DNA from 2 places in the Bradyrhizobium nivariense genome. Region 1 is predicted to be linked to the other one. Evidence: predicted binding sites of a transcription regulator. Region 1 holds the regulator's gene; the other holds the start of a gene.

Region 1 (3,792 bases):
GATGGACGGCCGGGTCGAGAAGGCGCTGCGCGGCGGCGCGCTGTGGAACGAGGTCAAGGACAAGCTCAACGCCTCCGGCCTGTCGCTCTCCGGCGGCCAGCAGCAGCGCCTCTGCATCGCCCGCACCGTCGCGGTACGGCCCGAGGTCATCCTGTTCGACGAGCCCTGCTCGGCGCTCGACCCGATCTCGACCGCCAAGGTCGAGGAACTGATCCAGGAGCTGTCCGAGGACTACACGATCGCGATCGTCACCCACAACATGCAGCAGGCGGCGCGCGTCTCGGACAAGACCGCCTTCATGTATCTCGGCGAGCTGATCGAGTTCGACGACACCAGCAAGATCTTCACGTCGCCGACCGACCGGCGCACGCAGGATTACATCACCGGACGGTTCGGCTGAGGAGACGGAACATGGGTTCTGAACATACCGCAAAGGCCTTCGATACCGACCTCCAGGAACTCACCCGCCTGGTCGCCGAGATGGGCGGCATCGCCGAACGCATGATCGTCGATTCCGTCGACGCGCTGATCCGTCGCGACATCCCGCTCGGCCAGCGCGTCGTCACCATCGATGCCGAGCTCGACGCGCTGCAGAAGCGCATCGAGGAGCGCGCCGTGCTCACCATCGCCCGCCGTCAGCCGATGGCGATCGATCTGCGCGAGATCGTCGGCGCCATGCGCGTCGCGACCGATCTCGAGCGCATCGGCGACCTCGCCAAGAACATGGGCAAGCGCGTCGCGGCGCTGGAGACGGACTTCCATCCGCTCAAGCTGTTCCGCGGCCTCGAGCACATGACCGACCTCGTGCAGCAGCAGGTCAAGTCGGTGCTGGACGCCTATGCCGCGCATGATTTGCCGGCGGCGATGGCGGTGTGGAAGGGCGACGAGGAAGTCGACGCCATCTGCACCTCGCTGTTCCGCGAGCTCCTCACCTACATGATGGAGGATCCGCGCAACATCTCGTTCTGCATCCACCTGATGTTCTGCGCCAAGAACATCGAGCGGATCGGCGACCACGCCACCAACGTCGCCGAGACCGTGTTCTACATGATCGAGGGCCAGGCGATGACCGACAAGCGGCCGAAGGGCGACATGACGACCTTCGCCACCACGGTACCGAATACTTGAAGACTTAAGGAGCGACGACCCGATGGGCGCACGCATTATGGTGGTTGAGGACGAGGAAGCCCTGACCGAGCTTCTCCGCTACAACCTCGAAGGCGACGGCTATGACGTCGAGACGGTGATGCGCGGCGACGACGCCGACACCCGCCTCAAGGAGCACATCCCCGATCTGATCGTGCTCGACTGGATGCTGCCGGGGCTATCCGGCATCGAATTGTGCCGGCGGCTGCGCACCCGTCCCGAGACCAAGCAGCTCCCGATCATCATGCTCACCGCGCGCGGCGAGGAGAGCGAGCGGGTGCGGGGTCTTGCGACCGGCGCCGACGATTACATCGTCAAGCCGTTCTCGGTCCCGGAATTGCTGGCGCGCGTAAAAGGCCTGCTGCGGCGCGCAAGCCCCGAGCGGCTCGCCACCGTGCTCGCCTTTGGCGACATCGAGCTCGACCGCGACAAGCGCCGCGTGGCACGCTCGGGCCGGCCGATCGATCTCGGCCCGACCGAATATCGCCTGCTTGAGTTCTTCCTGGAGCATCCGGGGCGGGTGTTCTCGCGCGAGCAATTGCTCGACAGCGTCTGGGGCCGCGACATCTATATCGATGAGCGCACCGTCGATGTTCACATCGGCCGCCTGCGCAAGCTGCTCAATCTCGGCCGCGAGCAGGACCCGATCCGCACCGTCCGCGGTGCCGGCTACGCGCTGGACGATCGCTTTGCGAAGGCGGAGCAGGCGTAGGGGATTTGCGGTGTGATGTTGGCAGACGTGATCTAGCCGGCTGCCGCCACAATCTCCGATGTCGTCCCGGCCTAGTGCGCACTTGCGCACTAGGCCGGGACGACATTGAGTATTTTTGAGCCGTCATCGCGTCACGGCTCGATCCTGAAATCGAAACTACTTACCGCGGCCCCGGCTTCACCGGTGCACGCCGCCGATCCGATGCCGGCTGATACGCGACCCGCGAGTGCTGGGCGCAGTAGGGCAGGCCGGAGAGCGCCTTGCCGCCGCAGAAGAAGAAATCCGGGCTCGAGGGATCGCCGACCGGCCAGTGGCAGGTCGCCTCGTTCAATTCCAGCAGCGACAGCCGCTGGCTCATCGGCACCACGTTGTCGTAGGTGACCGGTTCGGCCTCCACCTCGACTTCGAAGGCCTGTGCCAGCGCGGTGTTGCCGCGCGAGATCGGGCGGGTCACCCGCATCATGTGCTGCGCGGGACGCGCCTTGCGCGGCCGCGGCGCTGCCGATGAAGGGCTCTTGGCGCGGCCCGACAGGCCGAGCCTGTGCACTTTGCCGATCACGGCATTGCGGGTCACATTGCCGAGCTCAGCCGCGATCTGGCTGGCCGAAAGTCCGGCCTCCCAGAGCTTTTTTAGCTGCTCGACGCGATCATCGGACCAGGTCAAAACCGTCATTGCACCCTTTCCCTCGCTGCGGGCCAGCCATCCTGGGGCCTCGCAGCGAATGCCTAAGCCTTTAAAAACCCGTGCCGCCAGAATCCCTTAAGGCTCGCCGGGCGCGACTAGAACGCCCGAACGTTTACGCCGGTACATGAGGACTTAGAGATCAGAACCACTGCACGAGATGTCGTATCTGACAATCCAAACGCTACAATATGGCGTGACTCCCGCGCAAGAGTCCGCCGACTCGCTTCCACATGTTCCGTGGTGAAAACCCGCAAAATCGGCACCGCAAGACTACGGATTCAGCGTTTCGCGAGGCTTTCCGGGCGGCATTGACACCCGTTTCACCAGGCCTAAGATACTCATGCGTGCCGCCCTGAAGAGGCGGCACGTTTCGTTTTCCGGGCCGGTCAATGGTGCGTCGCCCAATGCACGCTCACACCGTCCGCAACATTCAAGTGACCGCCATGACCAACAGCGCAGCGCCGCATTTGCTCCCCGTTTTTGCCAGGTCCGACCTCGGTTTCGAGCGTGGCGAAGGCTGCTGGCTGATCGCGACCAATGGCGAGCGCTATCTCGATTTCACCTCGGGCGTCGCGGTCAACGCGCTCGGCCATGCCCATCCTGCGCTGGTCACGGCGTTGCAGGAGCAGGCCACGAAGCTCTGGCACATGTCGAACCTGTTCCAGAGCCCGGACGGCGAGAAGCTCGCGAACCGCCTCTGCAACGAGAGTTTTGCGGACTTCGTGTTCTTCTGCAATTCCGGCGCCGAAGCGCTGGAATGCGTGATCAAGGTGGTGCGCCGTTATCACGCGATGAAGGGCCATCCGGACCGCTATCGCATGATCACCTTCGAAGGCGCCTTCCATGGCCGCACGCTGGCGACGCTGGCTGCGACCGGTTCGGCCAAATATCTCGAAGGTTTCGGCCCTCCCATGGAGGGCTTCGACCAGGTTCCGCATGGCGATCTCGACGCGGTGAAAAAGGCGATTGGTCCGCAGACCGCCGGCATCCTGATCGAGCCGATCCAGGGTGAGGGTGGCGTGCGTTCGGCAACGCCCGCGTTCCTCAAGGCGTTGCGCCAGCTCTGCGATGAGAAGGGCCTGTTGCTCGCCTTCGACGAGGTGCAGACCGGCATGGGCCGCACCGGCGATCTGTTCGCGCACCGCCGCCTCGGCGTCGAACCCGACGTGATGTCGCTGGCCAAGGCGCTCGGCGGCGGCTTCCCGATCGGCGCCTGCCTTGCGACCGCGGAAGCGGCGTCCGGCATGAC
Region 2 (3,792 bases), on a different contig from region 1:
TCTACGGCCTCGTCGATCTCGACTTCTCGCCATCGCGCCTCTTCGCCGGCCTCAGCCAGCTCGGCTGGATCAGCCTGATGATGATCCCGCCGGATCCCGGCTCGTCGCTGCCGATCTATCTGAAGGCGCTGGGCGAGACGCTGTCGATCGCGCTGCTCGGCACCACGTTGGCCGCGGTGTTCGCGCTGCCGGTCAGCCTGCTGGCCGCGCGCAACATCGTGCCGTCGAACATCCTGCGCTTCCCGGTCCGCCGCTTCCTCGATTCGATCCGCGGCGTCGATACGCTGATCTGGGCGCTGGTGTGGATCAACGTGGTCGGGCTCGGCCCGTTTGCCGGCGTGCTCGCCATTGCCGTGTCCGATTTCGGCGCCTTCGGAAAACTGTTCTCGGAGGCGATCGAGGGCGCCGACCAGAAACAGGTCGAGGGCATCCGCGCCTCCGGCGGCAGCGCGCTGCACGAGATTCGCTTCGGTCTGCTGCCGCAGGTCCTGCCGGTGATCGCCGGCCAGGTGCTCTATTTCATCGAATCGAACACGCGCTCGGCCACCATCATCGGCATCGTCGGCGCCGGCGGCATCGGGCTCCAGCTCGCCGAGCAGATCCGCGTGCTGGAATGGCAGAAGGTGTCGTTCCTGATCCTGATGATCCTGGTCGCGGTTGCCGCGATCGATTTCGTCTCGGGCAAACTCCGCTTCGCCATCATCGGGCGAAGGGCGGTGGCATAATCGCAGATACCGTAGGCTCCATTTCATGGTTGCTACGACTCCACCAAAAACTCCACCCGCTCCGCGGCAAAGCGCGAATGCTTGGTCACCAGCGGCTTGCCGTCGGGATCGTGATCGGTCGCGTCGACCACCAGGATCGGCCGTCCCAGCGCCAGATCGAGCCGTGCGGCGTCGGTTGCGTCGACGATGCCGGCGGTGATCCGGGTCGCGCCGCGGCGATAGTCGCGGACGCCGTAATGCTCGAGCAGTTTCGTCATCGAGCGTGTCGCCGCGAATACAGCGCCCGCATCGGGAAACAATCCCGCTGACAGCCACGTCGTGGAGACGCAGATCGGCGTGCGGTCGGCGAGGCGGATGGTCTCGATCCGGACCAGTGGCGCGCCGGCCTTGAGACCGAGTTCCCGCGCGAGTTCGCGGGTCGCGACATCATCGGACGCCTCGATCAACCGGCCATGCGGTTCGCGACCCTCCGCGCCGACGATCTCGGAGAAACGGGTCCGCGAGCGCAGCGGGTAGGCGAGCTTCTGCGCCTCGACATAGGTTCCGCTGCCGCGTTCGGCCCGCACGATGCCGCGCTCGGCAAGTGCGGCCAGCGCACGCCGCACGGTGTGGCGGTTGACGCGATAGGTTTCGGCGATCTCCACCTCGCCCGGCAGCTTGTCGCCGGCGGCAAAGCGGCCGTCGGCGATGCCGCGCTCGATGCCGTCGGCAACGAGGCGCCACAACGCGACGCCGGAGGAGGCTGTGTCCTGCATGCTCATGTGGCCGGGAAGCTACTCCAGAAATCACGCCTTTGTCACGAAACAGTCATGGCGCTCCCGTATCAAGTTGTCTAGTATCATAGACAACTTGGATTCGGCAAGTTCTGCAGAAAAGTTCGGTGACTTTGGTGACCCAGCACAACAATCAGCAAGCCCAGCGCAAGGCCGCGATGGCCGTGCTGGCGCACGCGGAGGCGGGCGAGATCGCCGCTCGCCTCCGCGCTCTCGCCCTGCCGGCGCATCAGGATCTGCGCGCGCCGGAAAACGGCCTCGTCATGCTGCGCGGCCGGGTCGGCGGCGACGGTGCGCCGTTCAACCTCGGCGAAGCGACGGTATCGCGCGCCGCGGTCAGGCTTGCGAGCGGCGAGGTCGGTTTCGGTTACACGCTCGGTCGCGACGGTGAGAAGGCGCGGCTGATCGCGCTGTGCGACGCGCTGGTGCAGTCCAGCGATTTCGGCGGCGCGGTGGAGCGGGACGTTATCGCGCCGTTGCGTGAGCAGCTTATGGTCAAACGCAGGCAGGCGGCGGCCGAGACCGCGGCGACGAAGGTTGATTTCTACACCATGGTGCGCGGTGAGGGGTGAGATCATGACCACGATTGCGGAACTGCCGCCGGGGTTCGCCGACAAGGTGCTGTCGGCGCAATCGACCTTTCGTTCGGTCATGGACGCGATGGCGCGGCCGGGTTCGGTGCAGCGCATCGTGCCGGTGGCCGGAACGCCTCATGCGATGATGCGCGGCACGGCCGCGATCGCGCTGACGCTGTTCGACCACGACACGCCGCTCTGGCTCGATGCGCGCATGTCGGAAAGTTCCGATGTCGTGAAATGGCTGAAATTCCACACCGGCGCGCCGGTGGTGCAGGATTCCTCGATTGCGAGCTTCGCGCTGATCAGCGACGGCGGGGCGCTGCCTTCGCTCGAGTGCTTCGCGCTCGGCACCAGCGAATATCCGGATCGGTCGACCACGTTGATCCTTCAGGTCGAGAGCCTGGACGGAGGACGCAGCTTCGAGCTGCGCGGCCCCGGCATCGACGGTGTCGCGACGCTCCGGGCCTCGATCAAGCCGTTCGACCTGTTCGATCGCCTGCGCGTCAACGAAACGCTGTTTCCGCGCGGCATCGATGTGGTGCTGGTCGCCGATGATGCCGTGGTTGCGATCCCGCGCACCACGCGCGTCGTGAACAAGGGAAGCTAGTTGCATGTATGTCGCAGTCAAAGGCGGCGAACGCGCCATCGAGAACGCCCATCGCCTGCTCGCACATGCGCGGCGCGGCGACCCAAGCGTTCCGGAAATCTCTCTCGACCAGATCTCCGAGCAGCTTGGCCTCGCCGTGGACCGCGTCATGAGCGAGGGCTCGCTCTATGACCGCGAGCTCGCGGCGCTCGCAATCAAGCAGGCGCGCGGCGACCTGATCGAGGCGATCTTCCTGGTCCGCGCCTTCCGCGCCACGCTGCCGCGCTTCGGCGCCAGCGCGCCGGTCGAGACCGGCGCGATGCGGGTGCAGCGGCGGGTGTCCTCGACCTTCAAGGACATTCCCGGCGGCCAGATCCTCGGCCCGACCTTCGACTATACCCACCGCCTGCTGGATCCCTCGCTCGCCGAAGGCTTTGTGCCGGAAACACCGGCGACGGCCGAAGCATCGACTGCGCCAACCCCGCGGGTGACCGACATCCTCGGCCGCGACGGGCTGATCGAGTCCTCGCCGCAGGCCGAGGAGGGCGCCAGCGTCGGCGATCTCACCCGCGAGCCGCTGAATTTCCCGGCGGACCGCGATCTGCGCTTGCAGAACCTCGCGCGTGGCGACGAAGGCTTCCTGCTGGCGATGGGCTATTCCACCCAGCGCGGCTACGGCCGCAACCATCCCTTCGCCGGCGAGATTCGCTTCGGTGAGGTCGAGGTCGAATTCTTGGCGGAAGACGTCGGCTTCGCCGTGCCGCTCGGCTCGATCGAGCTCACCGAGTGTCAGATGGTCAACCAGTTCACGGGCTCCGCGACGGAAGCGCCGTGCTTCACCCGCGGCTATGGCCTCGCCTTTGGCCAGAGCGAACGCAAGACCATGTCGATGGCGCTGGTCGACCGCGCGTTACGCGCGCGAGAGCTCGGCGAAGAGGCACTCGCTCCCGCGCAAGATGAAGAATTCGTGATGTCGCATTCGGACAACGTCCAGGCGACCGGCTTCGTCGAGCATCTGAAGCTGCCGCATTATGTCGACTTCCAGTCCGAGCTCGGCCTGTTGCGCAAGCTGCGCAAGGAATTCACTGATGCCAATGCGCCCGACGCCATGAAGGAGGCCGCGGAATGAA

Evidence for each region. The regulator PhoB, encoded in region 1, activates phosphate uptake and scavenging genes when phosphate is short. The targets are predictions, from matches to a motif close to TGTCATNNANCTGTCAT.
Region 2: the regulator PhoB is predicted to act here: its motif matches at 1,520-1,536, upstream of phnF (phosphonate metabolism transcriptional regulator PhnF).

The regions. Positions count from the first base shown of each region.
Region 1 is NZ_JARWCR020000084.1:18,293-22,084, forward strand. Features, by position in the region: gene pstB (phosphate ABC transporter ATP-binding protein PstB) at 1-400, shown strand, start outside; gene phoU (phosphate signaling complex protein PhoU) at 412-1,128, shown strand; gene phoB (phosphate regulon transcriptional regulator PhoB) at 1,151-1,858, shown strand; gene QCM77_RS39845 (GcrA family cell cycle regulator) at 2,019-2,531, opposite strand; gene QCM77_RS39850 (aspartate aminotransferase family protein) at 2,987-3,792, shown strand, end outside.
Region 2 is NZ_JARWCR020000022.1:101,490-105,281, forward strand. Features, by position in the region: gene phnE (phosphonate ABC transporter, permease protein PhnE) at 1-725, shown strand, start outside; gene phnF (phosphonate metabolism transcriptional regulator PhnF) at 758-1,486, opposite strand; gene phnG (phosphonate C-P lyase system protein PhnG) at 1,606-2,070, shown strand; gene phnH (phosphonate C-P lyase system protein PhnH) at 2,075-2,683, shown strand; gene QCM77_RS20045 (carbon-phosphorus lyase complex subunit) at 2,688-3,791, shown strand; gene QCM77_RS20050 (alpha-D-ribose 1-methylphosphonate 5-phosphate C-P-lyase PhnJ) at 3,788-3,792, shown strand, end outside.